Regions from separate parts of the Ferrimonas lipolytica genome, predicted to be linked through region 1. Evidence: predicted binding sites of a transcription regulator. Region 1 holds the regulator's gene; each other region holds the start of a gene.
What was found. The regulator MetJ, encoded in region 1, represses methionine synthesis genes. The targets are predictions, from matches to a motif close to TAGACGTCTAGACGTCTA.
Positions count from the first base shown of each region.

Region 2: the regulator MetJ is predicted to act here: its motif matches at 1,624-1,641, upstream of metN (methionine ABC transporter ATP-binding protein MetN).
Region 3: the regulator MetJ is predicted to act here: its motif matches at 1,282-1,299, upstream of metH (methionine synthase).

Region 1 covers NZ_CP051180.1:3,112,794-3,116,078, forward strand. Annotated here, with positions in the region: gene metL (bifunctional aspartate kinase/homoserine dehydrogenase II) at 1-33, opposite strand, end outside; gene metB (cystathionine gamma-synthase) at 47-1,192, opposite strand; gene metJ (met regulon transcriptional regulator MetJ) at 1,373-1,693, shown strand; gene HER31_RS14270 (YeeE/YedE family protein) at 1,701-2,174, opposite strand; gene HER31_RS14275 (YeeE/YedE family protein) at 2,176-2,769, opposite strand; gene HER31_RS14280 (aryl-sulfate sulfotransferase) at 2,888-3,285, shown strand, end outside.
Region 2 covers NZ_CP051180.1:1,733,061-1,736,345, reverse strand. Annotated here, with positions in the region: gene HER31_RS08180 (methionine ABC transporter permease) at 1-517, opposite strand, end outside; gene metN (methionine ABC transporter ATP-binding protein MetN) at 507-1,541, opposite strand; gene gmhB (D-glycero-beta-D-manno-heptose 1,7-bisphosphate 7-phosphatase) at 1,736-2,290, shown strand; rRNA gene HER31_RS08165 (16S ribosomal RNA) at 2,738-3,285, shown strand, end outside.
Region 3 covers NZ_CP051180.1:2,360,576-2,363,860, reverse strand. Annotated here, with positions in the region: gene metH (methionine synthase) at 1-1,249, opposite strand, end outside; gene HER31_RS10830 (REP-associated tyrosine transposase) at 2,161-2,673, opposite strand; gene cobO (cob(I)yrinic acid a,c-diamide adenosyltransferase) at 2,818-3,285, shown strand, end outside.

The sequences.
Region 1 (3,285 bases):
AAATTTATGCACACACCGAGATTGTTCAGACACGGGTACTACTCCTTTAAACCAATGCTTGTTGTAAGTCAGCGATAAGATCTTCTGTGGCTTCAATCCCCACCGAAAGGCGGATCAGAGTATCGCTTATCCCTGCTGTCGCCCGCGCTTCTGGCGCCATCGCCGCGTGAGTCATGGTCGCAGGGTGAGCCACCAGTGATTCCACTCCGCCGAGGCTTTCTGCCAATGAGAACAGCTCGAGCTTAGCCAAGAACTGCCGTACTTCCGCCTCACCACCGTTGAGTTCAAAGCTGAGCATGGCGCCGAAGCCCAGTTGCTGCTGTTGAGCCAATTGATGTTGTGGGTGAGAAGGCAAACCGGGGTAATTCACTTTGGCAATGGCTGGATGCGAATTGAGCAGCTCTGCTACGGCCTCAGCATTGCGCTGGTGTTGTTCAATCCGCAGCGGCAGGGTACGCAGGCCACGCAGAGTAAGAAATGAATCAAACGGTGCACCGGTGATCCCTAAACAATTGGCCCACCAAGCTAATTGCTCCGCCAGCTCAGTCGTGTTGGCGATTACAGCACCACCAACGACATCGGAATGGCCATTGATGTACTTAGTGGTCGAGTGAATAACAATGTCAGCCCCAAGACCGATAGGTTGCTGCAATACTGGCGATAAGAAGGTGTTATCTGCGACAACGAGAGCGCCGGCGTCGTGTGCTTGAGTTGCGATTTTAGCTACGTCCACCAAACGCAGTAATGGGTTAGACGGGGTTTCCAACCATACCAACTTGGGTTTCTGCGCTAATGCTTGTGCCAACGCTTGCTCATCGTTCTGATCGACCACCGCCAGTTTAAAGGCGCGCTTGGCTGCCAGTGAGGTAAACAAGCGATAGCTGCCACCGTAGCAATCGTGCGGAACCACGAGCAGATCATCTGGCCCCAGTAATGCCGTGCATAGAGTAATGGCCGACATACCTGTTGAGGTCACCACCGCGCCAGCACCGCCCTCAAGCTTCGCCAATGCCTCGGCTAACGTGGTGCGAGTAGGGTTACCACTGCGCGCATAGTCGTATTGGCGTGGCTCGCCAAAATCAGCAAAGGTGTAATTGCTAGATAAGTAAATTGGCGCAACGACAGCCCCGTGCTGAGTGTCCGTATCAATCCCTTCTCGGGCGGCGATGGTAGCAAATTGATGTTTACTCATCGGTGGCATCCTCCAACTTGATGCAACAGGTGACAAAATGATTATTTACATTATCTTCACACCAGTGGGGCGTCAAGATGTTTAGACGTCTAAACGTATAAAAGTGGAGATGGCAATTATTTGACTATAACTTTTAGAGCGTTAGAATTTGCACCGTAATCAAAATTTATAGGTGCATCGATGAGTATCGAGTGGAACGGCGAATACATCAGCCCATACGCCGAACACGGGAAGAAAAATGAACAGGTGAAGAAGATCACCGTTTCTATCCCATTAAAAGTATTGAAGATCCTTACCGACGAACGGACCCGCCGTCAGGTTAACAACTTGCGCCACGCCACCAACAGTGAGCTGCTGTGTGAAGCGTTTTTACACGCTTATACTGGCCAGCCGCTGCCAGTCGACGACGATCTTGGTAAAGATAAAACCGACAGCATTCCCGCTATCGCCCGCGAAATGATGGACGAAATGGGAATCGACTGGGAAAGCCTCGACGACTAAGTAGATATTAAGAAAAAAATCCGCTGCGGCGGATTTTTGTTTTGGGCACCCATAATTCACGTTGAAATAAACGCGGCAACGTCATACCCAAACACATTGGTACGATAAACCAATACAGTTCTGGTGCCGCCATTGATAATGATGCAATGGCCGGCCCAGGACAGATCCCAGCAATACCCCATCCAAGCCCGAACAACCCAGCACCACTAATCAACTTAAGATCAATCGAGTCGTGCAGTGGCAAGGCAAATTCTTGACCAAGCACGCTGCGTTGACGTGGTTTAATAAGCCATAGGTAACCCAGTGTAAAAACGCTGACACCACTCCCCATAACGAACATCAAATCAATGTCCCACGCGTCGTGCATATCCAAAAAACCCAACACCTTTTCCGGCATCGTCATTTGCGATATCACCATTGCCAACCCAAACAGTACACCGGCAATGAGGGTAATCAGCAGGTTCGCCAAATATTTATTCACCCTACACTCCCACCACATGGCGCAGAACAAATACGGTAACGATGGCAACGGACATAAAGGTTAACGTTGCCATGATAGATCGTCCTGAAAATCGACCAATACCACAGATCCCATGGCCACTGGTGCAACCGTTGCCAATGGTACTGCCGATGCCTACGAAAAGCCCTGCTAGTCCAAGTTGCCAAGGACTATTGGCATATTCTGTCGCAATACTTCCGCCAAAATAGCTAGCCCCCAGCCAACCACCAAAAATAAGCCCACAAAGGAACAATATCCGCCAAATGACATCGACAGTAGGTTTATTGAATAGGCCCCCTACAATGCCGCTGACCCCTGCAATTTTACCAGTGAACAACAGCAATAAGACGGCTGAAATCCCTAATAATAATCCACCAGTCACCGCATTTATCGACACAACCATATTTCCTCCAAGGTCAGTTATTGTCGTGCCAACAAAGTTAGCAAGCATTAATTTAGATTTATCTAATGCTATTGGGATTGATTGATTGTTGCAATGAAAAACAGCTCGGTATTTTCCGCAACCTTTACCAACTCCATGTTTACGTTCAGATAAACCGCTTGTTGTGACAATCAATCGCCCAAACTCATAGCTGACTCACCTTTTTTATAACCACGATTTGCCACACTGCGGCCATATGCTCTGAATTACCTATTCAGTGATGACTCCAAATTAACTTGCATTGGTATTGTTGATGATTAAAAAAGGCTTGTTAGCGCTATCTCTCGTAGCTGCATCGATGACGGCATCGGCGTCATTGGAAGGGATGAAACCTATTGTTGGACCAGATCAACCGCTGGGTTACCTGATCCACAACCCTTACGAAAATGCACCATTAACCGCACTGGTAACGTTGAACGGCCACAGCATTTCCGATGTCTCGGTTACCGTTCACGCGAAAGAGGGTGGCGTGCCAATCAGCTACCCGGTGGGCGATATTCGAATAATGGATGAAGGTGGGGTACCCATCTTTGGCCTCTACCCTAATCACATGAATACCTTCACCGTCACTTGGACCGAAGCTGGCGAACAGCGCAGCCACGACTACCAAATGCTCGCTCCAGCGGTAGATTTGGGCTACACCAATGATCA
Region 2 (3,285 bases), 1.4 Mb from region 1:
CCAGACCGCCGCCGCCAACCGCACCAGCCATGGCTGAGTAGCTAACTAAGGTAACCAAGGTGATGGTGATGCTATTAACGATTCCTGGCAGCGCTTCTGGCAGTAAGATCTTAATAATGGTTTGCTTCTTATCGGCGCCCATTGCTTGGGCGGCTTCAATCAAACCAACTGGTACTTCAATAAGGGCAGCTTCAATTAGGCGAGCGATAAAGGGAATTGCACCGATAGTCAGTGGCACAATTGCTGCGATGGTACCGATACTGGTGCCAACGATCATGCGAGTAAACGGAATGATTGCTACCAGTAAAATAATGAACGGGACTGAGCGACCGATGTTTACCACTAGACCGAGGCTACGATGCAACAATCGGTTTTCTAGTAACTGCCCCTTTTTACTCAGATGCAGTACAACACCTAGAGGAACTCCGAAGAGGGTAGCCATAGCGCCAGCCACTAACACCATCTGTAAGGTTTGTAAGGTTGCGTCCCACAATAGCGGGATAAGATCAGTTGACATATCCAAGTACCTCTACGTCAATGTTGTGTTGTTGGAAGTACTCAATTGCGTGGTTGATTGCGTTGGCTTCACCTAAAACCTCAGCCAGCAATAAGCCGAATTTGCTGCCGCCGATAAACTCCATCTGAGCACTGATAATGCTTAAGTCGACGTTAAATTGCTGGGCAACCTGGGTAATAACCGGGGCATCAACAGTATCGCCATGGAAACAAAGTTGGATAACTGGCTTGTTATTATCAGCAGCACTGTTACTAAGAAGCGCTTGATAGGACTCCGGTAACTCAACGTGCAAGGTGCTGCGCACAAAGGTACGAGCCAATTCGGTTTTTGCGCCGGCAAAGAAAGCCCCAACTTCGGCTTGCTCAACTAGTTGGCCATCGTCAATTAGTGCCACTTGATCGCAGATCTGTTTGACGACATCCATCTCATGAGTAATCAGTAAGATGGTCAAACCGAGCTTCTGATTGATGGTCTTAAGCAGTTGTAACACTGATTTGGTTGTAGAAGGGTCTAACGCTGAAGTAGCCTCGTCACACAGCAACACCTTAGGATCGTTAGCCAATGCACGAGCTATCGCCACACGTTGCTTTTGACCACCGCTTAGGTTTGCTGGATAAACATTAGTTTTGTCACTGAGGCCAACCAAATCTAGTAACGGAGTGATCTTTGCTGCGATGGCGTCTTTACTTACACCGGCCAATTCCAGTGGCAATGCCACGTTTTGGTATACGGTTCGTGATGCCAGCAAATTGAAATGCTGAAAAATCATCGCAATATGTTGGCGTTCTTGACGCAGTTGCGAATCATTAAGCAGGGTAAGGTCGTTACCATCAATTAATACTGCGCCGGCATCAGGGCGTTCAAGCAAGTTCACGCAACGGATTAAAGTACTTTTACCTGCACCGGATGAACCGATAATGCCAAATATCTCGCCCTTGGGCACATGCAAGTCAGTTGGTTTCAGTGCTTCAATGCGCTTGCCACCTGATTGATACGTTTTGCAGATGGCGCTGAGAGTAATCATCTGTTGCCTTGCCCTTTATTATTTTCGTTTTGTTAGCGATAGCCAGTCTAATTAGACGTCTAGATTTCTGTCAATGGACATTTAGCCATTTGGACGTCTAAATGTGTTGTTTGCCGATTTTTACACCAGAAATTGTTGAAACAGAAGGGTTCGATGGTAATACTTGCGCCCAATCTTATTGGAGTGAACTACTAATGAACCAAAGCGCTGTATTTTTAGACCGAGATGGTGTGATTAATGTCGATCATGGTTACGTCCATGATGTCGAGTCGTTTGAGTTTATACCTGGAACACTAGAAGCCTGTGTAAAACTGCATCGAGCGGGTTACGCACTTATTGTTGTGACAAACCAAAGTGGCATCGCTCGTGGTTATTACGACGAACAGCAGTTTTTGCAGTTGTCTCAATGGATGCGTGAACAGTTTCAACAGGCTGGAGCACCGCTAACAGACGTTTATTACTGTCCGCATCATCCAGATAAAGGTAATGCACCTTATATAGGTAAGTGCGAATGTCGTAAGCCAGAGCCGGGAATGTTGTTACGTGCAGCTAAGGAACACAACATCGATCTATCCGATTCAATCATGATCGGCGACAAATATGGCGATATGTTGGCGGGTAAGCTGGCAGAAGTTCGCCAATGCGTATTAGTCCGCTCTGGTAAGTCGGTTGATGGTAAGGGTGAAGTCTTAGCTGACAGTGTCGAAGACAATTTAGCTGCGGCAGCAGAATGGGTCTTGAACCAATAAGGTCAGAAAACCACAACATCTAGTGGCTGATAATAGGGTGCTGGTTTAATTTTGAACGGTCAGATTAAATCGTTCAAAAATGGCTTGTCAGAAATAATTCGCTCCCTATAATGCGCATCTGTCGACGGGGCACAGCCACTTACCAAGTAAGTCGCTGAGCATTAAATCGACACCGCGAAAAGCCTTTGCGCTCTGGTTTTTACTTTTAAAAACTAAAGTCAAAAAGGGGCTTGACGGGGAAATAGGAAAGCGTATTATACGCCTCCTGCTTCGGCAACGAAGCCAAGTTCGCAAGAACTGCTCTTTAACAATTTGTCAGACAATCTGTGTGGGCACTCACGTAGAATTGAGAAATCATCATTTTCTCGATATTTACTGAGTGACTATACGAAATTCAGTATTCATTGAGTGTCTAGCTCTTAGGAGTTGGACAAAAAATCAAATCTTTAATTGAAGAGTTTGATCATGGCTCAGATTGAACGCTGGCGGCAGGCCTAACACATGCAAGTCGAGCGGAAACGATGATGATGAACCTTCGGGGGATTCATTAGGCGTCGAGCGGCGGACGGGTGAGTAATGCTTAGGAATTTGCCCAGTCGAGGGGGACAACAGTTGGAAACGACTGCTAATACCGCATACGCCCTACGGGGGAAAGGAGGGGACGCTTCGGCACCTTCCGCGATTGGATAAGCCTAAGTGAGATTAGCTAGTTGGTGAGGTAAGAGCTCACCAAGGCGACGATCTCTAGCTGGTTTGAGAGGATGATCAGCCACACTGGGACTGAGACACGGCCCAGACTCCTACGGGAGGCAGCAGTGGGGAATATTGCACAATGGGCGAAAGCCTGATGCAGCCATGCCGCGTGTGTGAAGAAGGCCTTCGGGTTGTAAAGCACTTTCAGCGAGGAGGAAAGGTCAACGGTTAATACCCGTTGGCTGTGACGTTACTCGCAGAAGAAGCACCGGCTAACTTCGTGCCAGCAGCCGCGGTAATAC
Region 3 (3,285 bases), 750 kb from region 1:
CAATCAGGTTTAAGAAGCGCACCATTGCCGCTTCTGAGTCCAGCATCCCTTCATCCATATTGATATCGATGATCTGCGCGCCGTTTTCAACTTGCTGCTTAGCTACCTCAAGCGCGGTTTCGTAATCGCCCTCCTTAATCAAGCGAAGAAAGCGCGCGGAACCAGTAACGTTGGTGCGTTCACCCACGTTGACGAACAATGAGTTGGCCTCGATAGTACAAGGTTCAAGCCCCGCTAAGCGGGTGTGATGTGGCAGTTTAGGAGCTTGCCGAGGTTGGTGTTTACTTACTACTGCAGCTATCGCACTGATGTGCTCTGGTGTGGTACCACAACAACCACCGACAATATTAAGCCAACCATCTGCTGCCCACTGGCCGATTATCTGCGCCATTTGCGCTGGAGTTTCGTCATACTCGCCAAACTCATTGGGTAAGCCGGCATTTGGATGCGCAGATATAGGGCATTCGCTGATGCGATTGAGTTCAGCCATATACGGGACCAATTCTTTAGGGCCTAAAGCGCAGTTCAGGCCAAAACTAATTGGGTCGATATGACGCAGTGAGTTGTAGAACGCTTCGGTGGTTTGACCGGTAAGAGTGCGGCCAGAGCTATCGGTGATGGTGCCGGAGATCATCACCGGCCATTTCTGGCCTCGTTGCTCAAACACACTATCAATGGCATAGAGCGCGGCCTTAGCATTAAGGGTATCAAACACGGTTTCAACCATAATGATATCGGCGCCGCCATTAAGCAGGGCATTGGTAGATTCGGTATAGGCTTCTACCAGGATATCAAAGGCGATATTACGAAAACCGGGATCATTAACGTCTGGGCTAATTGAACAGGTACGGTTAGTAGGCCCTAACGTACCGGCAACATAACGGGGGATACCGGTCTCTTGGGCTACTTCGTCTGCCACTTGACGGGCGAGCTTGGCAGATTCGAAGTTAATCTCTTTCGATAGCGCTTCCATCTGGTAGTCAGCCATGGCGACGGTGGTGCTATTGAAGGTGTTGGTTTCGATGATATCCGCACCAGCAAGCAGGTAGTCACGATGGATCTGAGCAATGATCTGTGGCTGCGTTAGCGATAGCAGGTCGTTATTGCCTTTCAGTAGTGATGGCCAATCGGCAAAGCGTTCACCGCGAAAGTCTTCTTCTTCCAGCTTATGGCGCTGGATCATGGTACCCATAGCGCCATCTAAGATGAGAATGCGCTCTGCCAGTGATTGCTTGAGGGTTGTTGTCATACTACCGATCCTTATAAACCCAATTGGCCTTTTATCCATATAGACGTCTATCGTGCCTGAGAACGGTTATGATGCCAAGCCTGTTATTAGGGCAGATCTAAAATCAGTTATGAATCGATAGTATCTATTGGCTGAGGGAAGGTACTGTCGTAGGGGCGGACATGTCCGACCGTTTGATAAGGTGTCACTTCGGTGCGGTCACTCACGAGTGCCCCTACAGGCTTAGGCAACACGTTTGGGCTGGCAGTTTGAGGCGAATGTTGCCCGTAGGGGCGGACATGTCCGACCGTTTGATAAGGTGTCACTTCGGTGCGGTCACTCACGAGTGCCCCTACAGGCTTAGGCAACACATTTGGGTTGGCAGTTTGAGGCTAATATTTCCCGTAGGGGCGGACATGTCCGACCGTTTCATAAGGCGTCACTTCGGTGCGGTCACTCACGAGTGCCCCTACAAGTGTGGGATACACGTTTGGGGCTGGCAGTTTGAGGCTAATATTGCCCGTAGGGGCGGACATGTCCGACCGTTTCATAAGGCGTCACTTCGGTGCGGTCACTCATGAGTGCCCCTACAGGCTTGGATAACACGTTTGGGCTGGCAGTTTGAGGCGAATATTACCCGTAGGGGCGGACATGTCCGACCGTTTGATAAGGTGTCACTTCGGTGCGGTCACTCACGAGTGCCCCTACAAGTGTGGGGTAACATGTTTGGGCTGGCAGTTTGAGGTGAATGTTGCCCGTAGGGGCGGACATGTCCGACCGTTTCATAAGGCGTAACTTCGGTGCGGTCACTCACGAGTGCCCCTACAAGTGTGGGGTAACATGTTTGGGTTGGCAGTTTGAGGTGAATATTACCCGTAGGGGCGGACATGTCCGACCGTATTCATACACAAACCCTTCAGCGGTTGTGTATGTTAGTCGTATTCTGCGCCGGATATTTCCACTTCATTCTTTTGTCCCCACTCAGCATCTAACACGCCGCGTTCAACATAAATATGGAAGGTGGAATGAGGCCAATCTTTGGTTTTATCGACATAGCCGTGTTTAACCGGGTTGAAGTGGATGTAATTGAAGTGATTATCGAAATCCTGTTGGTCTCGAATTAGATGCTCCCAATAGCCTTTCTGCCATACAGATTGAGCCTGACCGGTAGAACGATTGACAAGTTTGGTAAACGAAAATTTTATCAGGCGTATGCGAGTAAAAAAGTCGGAATCTCCCTGAGGAAGAGTAATCATCAAATGAACATGTTCTGGCAATACAACGACCGCATGGGTTCGAAAAGGGTGCTTTGCTTTAATCTCAGAGATCGCCCGACGCAAAATCGCAATATGTCGAACCAAAAGGTCATTGTTGTTTCGTTCTGCTAATGCCAGAGTAAAGAAATAGGTTCCTCCGGGTTGCCGTAATCGTTTGTAGTTGGGCATGCTATATCTCCTTTTAAACAATCAAACGCAGCTGGAGTTACGCTATGGTCATTATTTTTTGTAGGAGTGGCGGCAAGTAACGGCTTGAGGCAACTTACGATCTTAAAATGCACAGCAAAAAGTAAAATTACTGGAGCGCTTTCGATGGAACGAGATAACGAAAAACATAAGCAGCGACAACAAACATTGAAGCAAGCTGTTGATGGGAAAATAGAGCAAGCTCAGATCGATAAAGGCGTGTTGCTGGTGTTAACTGGTAATGGCAAAGGTAAATCGACAGCGGGTTTTGGGACGGTGCTGCGTGCAGTTGGTCATGGATTTAATTGTCAGGTAGCGCAATTTATTAAAGGCCAGTGGGAGTGTGGTGAACGCAATATACTAGAGAATTTGGGTGTGCCGTTTTACATAATGAAAACGGGCTTCACTTGGAATACTCAAGATCGTGACGGTGATACTGCTGCTGCACAAGCTGTATGGCAACAGATTAAATTGGCGCTGGCGGATCCTACGGTTGATATGGTGCTACTCGATGAAATCACTTATATGGTTAGCTATCACTATCTCGATATTGATGAGGTAGTCGCAGCCATTCAAAATCGGCCCAAGAATCAA